One region of the Burkholderia sp. BCC0397 genome, then DNA from elsewhere that is predicted to be linked to it. Evidence: predicted binding sites of a transcription regulator. Region 1 holds the regulator's gene; the other holds the start of a gene.
What was found. The regulator HrcA, encoded in region 1, represses chaperone genes, less so after heat shock. The targets are predictions, from matches to a motif close to TTAGCACTCNNNNNNNNNGAGTGCTAA.

Region 1 (6,439 bases):
CCTGAGCGCGCGCCTTCGACAGGCGTTTGGCGTCGGCGAGATAGGCTTCCCGCGCCTTGGCCTGCGCCGCCTCGAGCGTGCCCAGATCGGCGGCCGCATCGAGCGCGGCGAGCTGCGCGCGGCGCGCCGCATGCTCTTCGTGCAGCGTGTCGGGCGGCAGCCGGAACTTGCGGGCGGTCGAGTGCAGCGCGTCGAGACGCGTTTCGACCTGCGCGAGCCGCTCCGGGTCGAGATCGACGCGCTGTGCGTAGTGCGACAGCGAATAGACGGCTTCCTGCAACTGGATCTCGGCCGGCTCCAGCGACGCGAGCGCATCGCCGAGCGCGGTGTCGTAGTCGGCCAGGCTGCGCAGCTTCGACACGATCGCGCCGAGCTGCGCGAGCATCGCGTCGTCGGACTCGGACAGCGCGTTGAGCGCGCCGCGCACGCCTTCGATCAGGTTCGCCGAATGCGACAGGCGCTTGTGTTCGTTGCTGACTTCGTCCCATTCGCCGGCTTGCGGCGCGAGCTTGTCGAGTTCGGCGAGCTGCCACGCGAGCTTTTCGCGTTCGAGCTGCAACTCGCGCTCGTGCGCCTTCGCGGCGTCGATCGCCTGCGTCGCGTCGCGCCACATGCGCCACGCGCGCGCGACGTTCGCGGCATCGGCGACGAGCCCCGCGTGCGTGTCGAACAGCTCGCGCTGCGCGTCGGGCCGCATCAGCAGCTGGTGCGCGTGCTGGCCGTGGATGTCGACGAGCATCTCGCCGAGTTCGCGCAGCTGCGCGAGCGTCGCGCTGGTGCCGTTGATGAACGCGCGCGAGCGGCCGTTCACGTCGATCACGCGGCGCAGCATCACGGTGTCCTCGGCGTCGAACGCGTGTTCGTCGAGCCAGCGCGCGACGCGGTCGTGCGGCGTGAATTCGGCCGTGATGTCGGCGCGGCCGCAGCCGGTGCGCACGACGCTCGCGTCGGCGCGTTCGCCGAGCGCGAGGGCGAGGGCATCGATCAGGATCGATTTGCCGGCGCCGGTTTCGCCGGAAAAGACGGAAAAGCCGCTGTCGAATTCGAGATCGAGCGCGGCGACGATGACGAAGTCGCGGATCGAGAGGTGGCGGAGCATGGTGTCGGGGCGGTGGTGCGTCAGGACGCCTTGTCGTCTTCGTTCGATGCGTGTTCGTTCCAGTGCAGCTTCTTGCGCAGCGTCGTGTAGTAGCTGTAGCCGATCGGGTGCAGGAACGGCACCGTGTGCTTCGAGCGGCGCACCTCGATCGTATCGTTCAGTTCGAGCGACGTGAACGACTGCATGTCGAAGTTCACGTTGACGTCGCGGCCGCCGACGATCTGGATCGCGATCTTCGAATCGTCGGGCAGCACGATCGGCCGGTTCGACAGCGCGTGCGGTGCGATCGGCACGAGCACGATGCCCGCCAGCTGCGGATGGAGGATCGGGCCGGCCGACGACAGCGCATACGCGGTCGAGCCGGTGGGCGTCGCGACGATCAGGCCGTCCGAGCGCTGGTTGTACATGTAGCGGCCGTCGACCGACGCGCGCAGCTCGACCATCCCGGAGAAGCCGCTGCGGTTCACGACGACGTCGTTGAACGCGAGCGCGTGGTAGATCGGTTCGCCGTCGCGCATGATCCGCGCCTCGAGCAGCGAGCGCTCCTCGCGCTCGAACTTGCCGGCCAGCAGCACGGGCACGAGCGCGTGCATGTCGGATGCCGCGATGTCGGTGATGAAGCCGAGCCGCCCGTGGTTGATCCCGATCAGCGGTGTCCGGTATGGCGCAAGCTGGCGGCCGATGCCGAGCATCGTGCCATCGCCGCCGAGCACGATCGCCACGTCTGCTCGCGCCCCGATTTCGGCCGGGGTGAGCGCCGGGTAGCCGGCGATGCCGATTTCCCGCGCGGTCTCGCCTTCGAAGACGACCTCGAAGCCGAGCGTGGCGATGCTGTCCGCCAGCGTGGCGAGCGGCTCGGCGATGCCGGGCGTGTTGCTCCGGCCGACGAGCGCGACAGTCTTGAACTGATTACCGGTTTTCATGCCGGCATTACACCATAGCTCGTTGACGAAAAGAACCGGCAGTGCCCCGACGGGGCCGGATCGGCCCGGCCCGCGCAACGGTGGCCGACGCCACTCGCCGCGGTCGCGCCGTTGCGCTAAAATTTTCCACCATGCTAGATCCTCGCGCACGAACCCTCCTGAAAACCCTGATCGAACGGTATATCGCCGACGGTCAGCCAGTCGGATCGCGCACGTTGTCCCGTTACTCCGGGCTCGAGCTGAGCCCGGCGACGATCCGCAACGTGATGTCCGACCTGGAGGAGCTCGGCCTCGTGTCGAGCCCGCACACGTCGGCCGGCCGTGTGCCGACGCCGCGCGGCTACCGGCTGTTCGTCGATACGATGCTGACGGTCGAGGCGCCGATCGACGCCGAGGCCGTCGCGCGCCAGGTGCAGAACACGCTGCAGGCCGGCGAGCCGCAGCAGCGGGTGGTCGCGGCCGCCGCGAGCGTGCTGTCGAACCTGTCGCAGTTCGCGGGCGTCGTGCTGACGCCGCGCCGCAGCCACGTGTTCAAGCAGATCGAGTTCATGCGCCTGTCCGACAAGCGCATCCTGCTGATCATCGTCACGCCCGAGGGCGACGTGCAGAACCGCATGCTCGCGACGCCGCGCGACTATTCGCCGTCGCAGCTGACCGAGGCGTCCAACTACATCAATGCGCATTTCGCCGGCCTGTCGTTCGACGAGGTGCGCCGCCGCCTGCGCGACGAGATCGACCAGCTGCGCGGCGACATGACGACGCTGATGCACGCGGCCGTGACGGCCAGCACCGAGGTGCCGGACACCGAGGACACCGTGCTGATTTCCGGCGAGCGCAACCTGCTCGAAGTGGCGGACCTGTCGTCCGACATGGCGCGGCTGCGCAAGCTGTTCGACGTATTCGACCAAAAGACGGGCCTCCTGCAATTGCTCGATGTATCGAGCCACGCCCAGGGCGTGCAGATCTTCATCGGCGGCGAATCGACGCTCGTGCCGATCGAGGAAATGAGCGTCGTCACCGCGCCGTACGAGGTGAATGGGCAGATCGTCGGCACGCTCGGCGTGATCGGGCCGACCCGCATGGCGTACAACCGCGTGATCCCGATCGTCGACATCACCGCGCGCCTGCTGTCGCTCACGCTGAGCCAGCAATGACCGGCGATGGCCGGCGATCGCCAGCCCGATCCCGCCCCGCTATCGTGCCGCGGCGCCGCTTGCGGCGACAGTCGGCCGAACGGCACGGGGCGGCCCGCTATAATTGAGGGCCGTCCGGTCCCGTGCCCCGAGCACGTTCTTGCCCATGCGTTTCGATCTTGAGCCGCCTTCGAGTATCGCGGCCGCCCATCGTATCGGTGTGCTGCTGATCAATCTCGGCACGCCCGACGCGCCCACGCCGCGCGCGGTGCGGCGCTACCTGGCCGAATTCCTGTCGGATCCGCGGGTCGTCGAAATCCCGCAGGCCGTCTGGCAGGTGCTGCTGCGCACGCTGATCCTGCCGCTGCGCGGCCGTGCGTCCGCGAAGAAATACGCGGCCGTCTGGATGCCCGAGGGCTCGCCGCTGCGCGTGTACACCGAGCGTCAGACCGACAGCGTGCGGCACCTGCTCGTGTCGAACGGCTATCACGTGACGGTCGACTACGCGATGCGCTACGGCAGCCCGAACATTTCGCATGCGCTCGCGCAGTTCAAGCGCGCGGGCGTCGAGCGCGTGCTGCTGATGCCGATGTATCCGCAATACTCGGCGTCGACCACGGCCACCGCGTTCGATGCCGCATTCGACGCGCTCGCGCGCATGCGCAATCAGCCGGAAGTGCGCACCGTGCGGCACTACGCCGACCATCCGGCCTATATCCATGCGCTGGCCGAGCAGGTGCGCCAGTACTGGGCGCAGCACGGCCGGCCCGATTTCGCGGCCGGCGACAAGCTGGTGCTGAGTTTCCACGGCGTGCCGAAGCGCACGCTCGACCTCGGCGACCCGTATCACGACCAGTGCCAGCAGACGGGCGCCTTGCTGATGGCCGCGCTCGGGCTGTCGGGCACCGAATGCCGCATCACGTTCCAGTCGCGCTTCGGCAAGGCCGAATGGCTGCAGCCGTACACCGCGCCGACGCTGCGCGAATTCGGCGAGGCCGGCGTGCGGCGGGCCGACGTGTTCTGTCCCGGCTTCACGGCCGATTGCCTGGAGACGATCGAGGAAATCGGCATGGAAGTGCGCGACGAGTTCCTCGCCGGCGGCGGCAAGACCTTCCACCGCATTCCGTGCCTGAACGGCGCATCTGCATGGATCGGCGCGCTCGGCGAGATCGTCGCGGAGAATCTGCAGGGCTGGCCGGTCAAGGCCGCGCAGCCCGAAACGGTGGGTTGAGATGAAACGATTTCCACGCGCTTTTTGTTCGCCGTTTTCCGAGGGAGCGGTCAGCCTTCACAGGGCGGCCCGGCGGAGGCTGACATGAACTACAAGATTTCCACGGACCCGGGCGCGAAGCTGCGCATCGACAAATGGCTGTGGGCGGCCCGGTTCTTCAAGACGCGCTCGCTCGCGACCGATGCGGTCGACAAGGGACACGTGAAGATCGGCGGCGCGTCGGTCAAGCCGGCGAAGGATGTACGGGTGGGCGACGAGGTCGAGATTGCGATCGACGGCATCGTCTGGCACATTGCCGTGCTGGGCGTGTGCGACGTGCGCGGGCCCGCGAGCGTCGCGCAGACGCTCTACGCGGAAACGGAAGCGGGGCGGGCCGCGCGGCTCGCCGAACTGGAGCGGCGCCGCACGTATCGCGAGCCGGCGGCCGAACTGCACGGCCGGCCGACGAAGCGCGACCGGCGCATCATCGACAGATTTTCTGGTGGGAGCTGAACATCTGGTCGAACGTCGCCCGCGCGCTTCCGTATTCGGTCGTGCGGTCGGTGACGGCTCCCGACAGGCAGATGGTGGTGGTGCCGGCAATGAGTACCAGCGCGACCACCGATATCGCAAAGGTCAGTTTCACGGTACTCCCCTCGAGAACAAGGGTGAAAACGGCGCCAGGTGGATGTCAGGCGACGGTCAGCTAGGGTAAACACGCTTTTCCGACGCTTGAGTGGAGTGTAGTTCAGCCGGCCTGTGCGGAGCTAGTACTTGCCGGGTAAGCGTTGTTACAGGCCGTTTCGCCCGATCCGGCGGACTATGCGACGCCTGCACCGGAAAACGCGCGGTTGTTTCGCGGCATTGGCGAATGTCGGCGAATGACCGACTTGAAACCGCAGTTTTCGCCCTTATTTGCACCAGTAATGTGCGGTGCCGCCGGGTATACGTCCGGCGGTCGCCGATTTGGCTTCAACCTCTAATCGACTTTCAGCGACATGGAAAACACGCAAGAGAATCCGGCTACCCAATCGGCCGAAGACATCGGCAGCGAGAAGCAGACGGCGCAAGGCGCCGCACCCGCCGCCGAAGCCGCCGACGCGGCGCTCGCGGAGGCTCAAGCCAAGGTCGCCGAGCTCCAGGAAAGCTTCCTGCGGGCGAAGGCCGAGACCGAGAACGTGCGCCGCCGCGCGCAGGACGACGTGTCGAAGGCGCACAAGTTCGCAATCGAGAGCTTCGCGGAACACCTGCTGCCGGTGCTGGACAGCCTGGAAGCGGCCGTCGGCGATACCTCCGGCGACATCGCGAAGGTGCGCGAGGGCGTCGAGCTGACGCTGCGCCAGCTGACGAGCGCGCTCGAGAAGGGCCGCGTCGTCGCGATCAACCCGGTCGGCGAGAAGTTCGATCCGCACCAGCACCAGGCCATTTCGATGGTGCCGGCCGAGCAGGAGCCGAATACCGTCGTCACGGTGCTGCAAAAGGGCTACATGATCGCCGACCGCGTGCTGCGCCCGGCGCTCGTCACCGTGGCCCAGCCGAAGTAAGGCGGCCGGCATGGTGCCCGCCGGCGTCGATCCGGCCGCGTTCGACGCGTTCGACATGCAGGCGCTCGACGCCGGCACGTTCGACGCGGCCGTCGGCGGCGCGGGCGATGCGCTGGCCGTGGTGTTCTTCTGGGGCGTCGACTGCTTCAACTGCGAGATCGCGAAGAAGGCGATGCTCGCCCAGCCCGACGCGATCCGCGCGCTGGGCCTGAAGTGGTTCCATTGCAACGTGTACGAACACCATCAGCTGGGGCGCCGCTTCGGGCTGCACGGCGTGCCGACGTGGTTCTTCTTCCACCGCGGCAAGCGGCTGGGCCGCGCGACCGGCTGGCATGGCCTCGCGCAGTTCCAGGCAGCCGTCGCGGCGGCACGCGCGAAGATTGCCGCGGCGGCCGATGCCGCGGCGGCCGGTGCGCCGTCCGGCGAGGGTACCGGCGGCCCGCACGATCCGCTAGCCGGCGGCGATTGAAAAAATTTAATATCCGCATCGCTCGTCGGGTCTTGAAAACGGATCGGACGGACGCATTTCG
Region 2 (6,439 bases), on a different contig from region 1:
ATGCAACGTTCGGTGAACTGATTGGCGCCACGACGAAGTTGGAAGGCGTCACCATCGGCAGTTCTATTCTTGCCAGCATCTATCTGGGCGCAGTCATTGGCAGCTTGATGGTCGCAACCGATGCGTCATTGGCATGCGGAGTCGGCAAGCGAGGAATCAATATGTCTTTGGCGGTCGCTCGATGGGGTACACGTTACGGACTCGCGGTTCACCCTTTGGTCATGGCTCAAATTCTGCGCCATCCCGAAGTGCTTGCACCGGGCTCGCACAGCTATCTCGGCCTGAAGGCGAACACTGCGATCCGGGGTACGCAATGAAGTGGCTTGCAGACCGATTGCTTCTCATCGTCACGGCACTGATTGTCACGGCCGTAGGCTGGGCGATCATCAGCGCGACAGGCGAATGGTTTCCGATCCTGATGACGGTGACCGCGTTCGCTTCACTGTGGATCGAAAACTCGCGGCTGCGCAAGCTGCTCGAACAACACGGTATCGATCCGCGACGACGCAAGCGCTAGTCGCCCGAAAAAAGCGACTTGCCGGCTTTTCCTCCCTCGGTTCAGGCTGACTATGCGAGACGCGCGCGAGCGCGATGCGCATCCAACCAGATTGTCGCGTCGTCGCCGGAGAATCGGTCGCCGTCATCCGCGTTCGCCGCTCGCGTCATCGGACGCCAGCATGTGCGGAATCTCGTCGACCAGCGCGTCGACGACCACACGCACCTTCGACGGCACGTGACGCGACGCCGGCCGCACCGCGAACACCTCGGCGCCCGACACGCTGTCGCTGTCCATCACGAGCGCGAGGCGGCCGTCGCGCACGTACGGCGCCATCAGCCAGCACGGCAGCCATGCGAGGCCCGCGCCGGCCGCAGCCGCGTCGGCGATCGCCTGCAGGTCGTCGAACCGCAGCCGGCCGGCCGCGCGATGGTCGTGCACCGCGCCGTCCGCGCCGATGACCCGCCACGGCGTCGGCTGTCCGCCGCGCGAATACGCGATGCCGACGTGCGACGCGAGTGCATCGAGCCCCGACGGCCGGCCATGACGCGCGAGATACGCGGGCGATGCGCAGATGCCCATGCGTTGCACGCCGAGCTTGCGGCCGACCAGCGCGTTCGTATCGGCCAGCTCGCCGATGCGCACCGCCAGGTCGAAACCGTCGTTGACGAGGTCGGCCACGCGATCGCTGAACGACACGTCGATTTCGAGCCGCGGATGGCGCTCGACGAGACGCCGCACGACGGGCGCCACGCACTGCCGCCCGAACAGCACGGGCACGCTGATGCGCACGCGCCCCGCCGGCTCGCGGCGGCCCGCGTCGAGCGCGGCCTCGGTCTCGCCGAGTTCGGCCAGCAGCCGCCGGCATTGCTCGTAATAGACGAGCCCTTCATCGGTCAGGCCGAGCTGACGCGTCGTGCGCTGCAGCAGCCGCGCGCCGAGACGGAGTTCGAGCCGCGCGACGATCTTCGCGACGGCCGAGCGCGTCATGCCGAGGCGCAGCGCCGCCGCCGCGAAGCTGCCCGATTCCACCACGTCGACAAATTCCGCGACGCCTCTCAGCCGTTCGTCCATGCCGTTCCGCTCCGATGGGATGACAGGGTTGTGTCCGTGCCGGCGACAATCGTTGGCCGAATTCTCGCCAATGCGTCCGCCTGCGCAACACTATGATAGTCCCGACTATCTCGAAAAGGAGTCGACATGCATGCATGGCAAATCAAACCGGGCGACGGCATTGCCGGGCTCCGGCGCATCGACGCGACGCTGCGCACGGTCGGGCCGACCGACGTGGTCGTCAAGATCCACTCGGCCGCGCTGAACTATCGCGACCTGATGTTCGCGCGCGGCGACTATCTCGGCATCGGCCCCGATGCGCTGATCCCGGTCGCCGACGGCGCCGGCGAAGTCGTCGAGACCGGCCGCGACGTCACGCGCTTCAAGCCGGGCGACCGCGTGATCAACACCTACTTCCCGCGCTGGATCGACGGGCCGCCGACGCCGCACAAAGTGTCGGGTTCGCCCGGCGCGCAATTCGACGGCGTGCTCGCCGAACGCTTCGTGTCCGACGAAGCCGCGCTGGTCGCGATTCCCGCGCATCTCGACTACGACGAGGCGGCGACGCTGTCGTGCGCGGGCGTCACCGCCTGGAACGCGCTGTTCGTCGACGGCGGACTGGGGCCGGGCGCGACCGTCGTGCTGCTAGGCACGGGCGGCGTGTCGATCATCGCGCTGCAGCTTGCGCAGGCCGCCGGGTTGCGCACGATCATCACGTCGTCGAGCGACGCGAAGCTCGAACGCGCCCGCGCACTCGGTGCGGACGCAACGATCAACTATCGCGCGACGCCCGAATGGCAACATGAAGTATTGCGGCTCACCGGCGGTGCGGGCGCGGATCTCGTCGTCGAAGTCGGCGGACGCGACACGCTGCCGCGCTCGGTCGCCGCGACGAAAATCGGCGGCATCGTGTCGGTGATCGGCGGGGTCAGCAGCTTCGACGGACCGGAGCTGGGGCTGCTGTCGCTGATTGGCGGCATCAAGCAACTGCACGGCCTCATGGTCGGCAGCCGCGCGATGCTCGACGACGTCGTGCGGCTCGTCGACGCGAAACGGATCAAGCCGGTGGTCGATCGCGTGTTCGGCTTCGACGAGGCGCCGCAAGCGTATGCGTACCTGCAATCGGGGCAGCACTTCGGCAAGGTGGTGATTCGCGTCGCACAGTAACGAACGAAGGCGGCGCAAGTCGCCTTCATCCGCCATCTCCCCTCCCCCTTCCCCACTCTCCCGCCCAAAGCGCATTCGCGCAAATGCTTTTCGGAATCCGTTATTGGATCGCGCGGCCGCGCATTTTTATACTCGTCAGCACTCTCTGTTAAAGAGTGCCAGCCCATTTCGACAGAACAGCACAGGACGAAAAGATGAGCCTACGCCCCTTGCACGACCGCGTGATCGTGAAGCGACTCGACCAGGAAACCACCACCGCATCGGGCATCGTGATTCCCGACAGCGCCGCCGAAAAACCCGACCAGGGCGAAGTGATCGCCGTCGGCCCCGGCCGCAAGGACGCGGACGGCCAGCGCATCGTGCTCGACCTGCAGGTCGGTGAACGCGTGCTGTTCGGCAAGTACGCAGGGCAAGCCGTCAAGGTGGACGGCAACGAGTTTCTCGTGCTGCGCGAGGAAGACATCGTCGCGGTCGTCAATCAATAACGGAGCGCAATCATGGCAGCCAAGGAAATCATTTTCAGCGACGTCGCACGGTCGAAGCTGACCGAAGGCGTGAACATCCTCGCGAACGCGGTGAAGGTCACGCTCGGGCCGAAAGGCCGCAACGTCGTGCTCGAACGCAGCTTCGGCGCGCCCGTCGTCACGAAGGACGGCGTGTCGGTCGCGAAGGAAATCGAACTCGCGGACAAGCTCCAGAACATCGGCGCGCAGCTCGTGAAGGAAGTCGCGTCGCGCACCAGCGACGCGGCCGGCGACGGCACGACGACGGCCACCGTGCTCGCGCAGGCGATCGTCCGCGAAGGCCAGAAATACGTCGCGGCCGGACTCAACCCGCTCGACCTGAAGCGCGGCATCGACAAGGCCGTCGCAGCGGCCGTCGACGAATTGAAGAAGATCAGCCGGCCGACCACCACGAGCAAGGAAATCGCGCAGGTCGCGACGATCTCCGCGAACGGCGAGGAATCGATCGGCCAGCGCATCGCCGAGGCGATCGACCGCGTCGGCAAGGAAGGCGTGATCACCGTCGAGGACGGCAAGTCGCTCGCCGACGAGCTCGACGTCGTCGAAGGGCTGCAATTCGATCGCGGCTACCTGTCGCCGTATTTCATCAACAATCCGGACAAGCAGATCGCCGAGATCGAAAGCCCGTACATCCTGCTGCATGACAAGAAGATCTCGAACATCCGCGACCTGCTGCCGGTGCTCGAACAGGTCGCCAAGTCGGGCCGGCCGCTGCTGATCATCGCGGAAGACGTCGAAGGCGAAGCGCTCGCGACGCTCGTCGTGAACAACATCCGCGGCATCCTGAAGACGGTCGCGGTCAAGGCGCCGGGCTTCGGCGATCGCCGCAAGGCGCTGCTCGAGGACATCGCGATCCTCACCGGCGGCCAGGTGATCGCCGAGGAAACGGGCCTGACGCTCGAGAAGGCCACGCTCGCCGAGCTCGGCCAGGCGAAGCGCATCGAGGTCGGCAAGGAAAACACGACCGTGATCGACGGTGCGGGCGATGCGAAGAACATCGAAGCGCGCGTGAAGCAGATCCGCGTGCAGATCGACGAAGCGACGTCCGACTACGACCGTGAAAAACTGCAGGAACGCGTCGCGAAGCTCGCGGGCGGCGTGGCGGTGATCAAGGTCGGCGGCGCGACTGAAATCGAAGTGAAGGAGAAGAAGGATCGCGTCGACGACGCACTGCACGCCACGCGTGCGGCCGTCGAGGAAGGCATCGTGCCGGGCGGCGGCGTCGCGCTGATCCGTGTGCGGCAGGCGATCCGCGAACTGAAGGGCGTGAACGCCGATCAGGACGCAGGCATCAAGATCGTGCTGCGCGCGCTGGAAGAACCGCTGCGCCAGATCGTCGCGAATGCGGGCGAGGAAGCGAGCGTCGTCGTCGCGAAGGTCGCGGAAGGCACGGGCAACTTCGGGTACAACGCGCAGACGGGCGAGTACGGCGACCTCGTCGAATCGGGCGTGCTCGATCCGACCAAGGTCACGCGCACCGCGCTGCAGAACGCGGCATCGGTGGCCGGGCTGCTGCTGACGACCGATGCAACCGTGTTCGAAGCGCCGAAGGATGCGGCGCCCGCCGCCGCGCCGGGCGGCCCGGGCGCGGGCGGGCCGGGGTTCGATTTCTGACGACGCGGCAACGTGCGCGCCGGTTCGCCGGCGTACACGCAGTTATGCAGAAAAAGGAAACGCGTGGCGACGAAAGTCGTCACGCGTTTTTCTTTGGGATCGACCATCTGCGGAGCCGTTACCGTGCTCGGGTAAGATGAAGCGAACGACCACCGTTCAGCTCCCATGCCTACCGCACAAACCATTCTGGACGATTACGAACGCCTCGGCTGGACCGGCAACGACCCGATGGCGCAGATGCTCGCACTGCGGCGCGATGAACCAGCCGCGCTCGTCGATCTCGTCATCGCGTCGTTTGAGCGCACGTTGCCGCATGCGACGTTCATCGACGCTGCACTCGATCTGATGGACGACACCTCGTTCGAGAAAGTTGCCGCCGAAGCGTGGCGACGGGTGCTTGAAGGTGCATGGAACGAGCGGCTCGCGAATGTCCTGTCGAGCGTGGCGCTACGGTTGCCGCAGGTGTTTGCCGGTCACTGGAACACTCTGCTCGACGTAGTCCTCGGCCCGCGGTCGCCGAGCCTGTATCTCGCGGAGCACGCGTGGCGGGCGCTCGATCCTGCGACGATCGACGCGTGGCGCCAACGGCTTGCGGAAACCCCTGCCCTTGACGATGCGGCGCGCACACGCGCTGTCGCACTGCTCCATTCGCGACAGCCTGCAGCCGTACTCGACGCGGCGGCCCGGCTTTTTCCGGACAATCCACAGCAAGCCGCTAACTGGCTCATGTCCACCGGCTACACGCTTGAGCACGGCACGTTGCGCACATTGCACGGCGCGTCGCCGCTGCATATCGACTTCGGACGAACGTTGCGGGCGCCGGCGCTTCGCGAGATGCCGAAGTGGAAACGCGAAATTCAGGCGAATCATGCAACCTGGCACGCAGGCGAATCACATCGATGGATGGCGCACTTCGGCGGCGTGTCGACGCATCGATGCGGCCTGTGCCATCAGCCGCTGCACCGCCTGGTGACGCTGCCGCAACCGACCGAAGCCGGCATCGACAGCGCAACACCTGTGTCGTTCGACACCTGCCTGTCGTGTCTCGGCTGGGAGAGCGACGGCCCGCTGTTCTACCGGCACGACGAGTGGGGCCATCCGACCGCTCATCCATCGCAGCAGCGCGACACCGCGATCCAGCCCGACTACCCGGCCGCCACGTTTGTGGAATCCGACGTCACGCTCTTTGCCGCCCCCGCGCGCTGGGCCTGGCAGGACTGGGGCGAGTCGAACGACCGGCAAAACCTGAGCCGTATAGGCGGTCCGCCGTCGTGGGTGCAGTCTGCGTGGTATCCCGCTTGCCCCGATTGCGGCCGCACGATGTACTTCGCGATGCAGCTCGATTCACATCTTCCGCAGGTCGATGGCAGCGCATGGCTGTGGGGCAGCGGCGGCGCGAACTACACGTTCTGGTGCGCGCCCTGCCGCACTAGCGCGCATCTATGGCAGTGCACGTAACCGGCGATTCACACGCCTTTACGACCTTTTTACTTGCGCCCGCGCATCCGTTCACTAGAATGGGTTCGCCATCCACCTCCGAGCACGCGCCATGCGCATTCGAAGTCCTCGCCCTCCGAGTTGCTTT

Region 2: a site for HrcA is predicted at 2,852-2,878, ahead of groES (co-chaperone GroES). Genes of this name have one in related genera too.

What each region holds. Positions count from the first base shown of each region.
Region 1 is NZ_CADFDL010000003.1:636,575-643,013, reverse strand. Features, by position in the region: gene recN (DNA repair protein RecN) at 1-1,099, opposite strand, end outside; gene HWX03_RS13070 (NAD kinase) at 1,120-2,022, opposite strand; gene hrcA (heat-inducible transcriptional repressor HrcA) at 2,154-3,176, shown strand; gene hemH (ferrochelatase) at 3,322-4,386, shown strand; gene HWX03_RS13055 (RNA-binding S4 domain-containing protein) at 4,471-4,878, shown strand; gene HWX03_RS13050 (hypothetical protein) at 4,850-5,011, opposite strand; gene grpE (nucleotide exchange factor GrpE) at 5,364-5,909, shown strand; gene HWX03_RS13040 (thioredoxin family protein) at 5,920-6,378, shown strand.
Region 2 is NZ_CADFDL010000001.1:75,183-81,621, reverse strand. Features, by position in the region: gene HWX03_RS00390 (hypothetical protein) at 1-317, shown strand, start outside; gene HWX03_RS00385 (hypothetical protein) at 314-517, shown strand; gene HWX03_RS00380 (LysR substrate-binding domain-containing protein) at 641-1,570, opposite strand; gene HWX03_RS00375 (NAD(P)-dependent alcohol dehydrogenase) at 1,697-2,716, shown strand; gene groES (co-chaperone GroES) at 2,911-3,201, shown strand; gene groL (chaperonin GroEL) at 3,214-4,854, shown strand; gene HWX03_RS00360 (hypothetical protein) at 5,083-6,312, shown strand.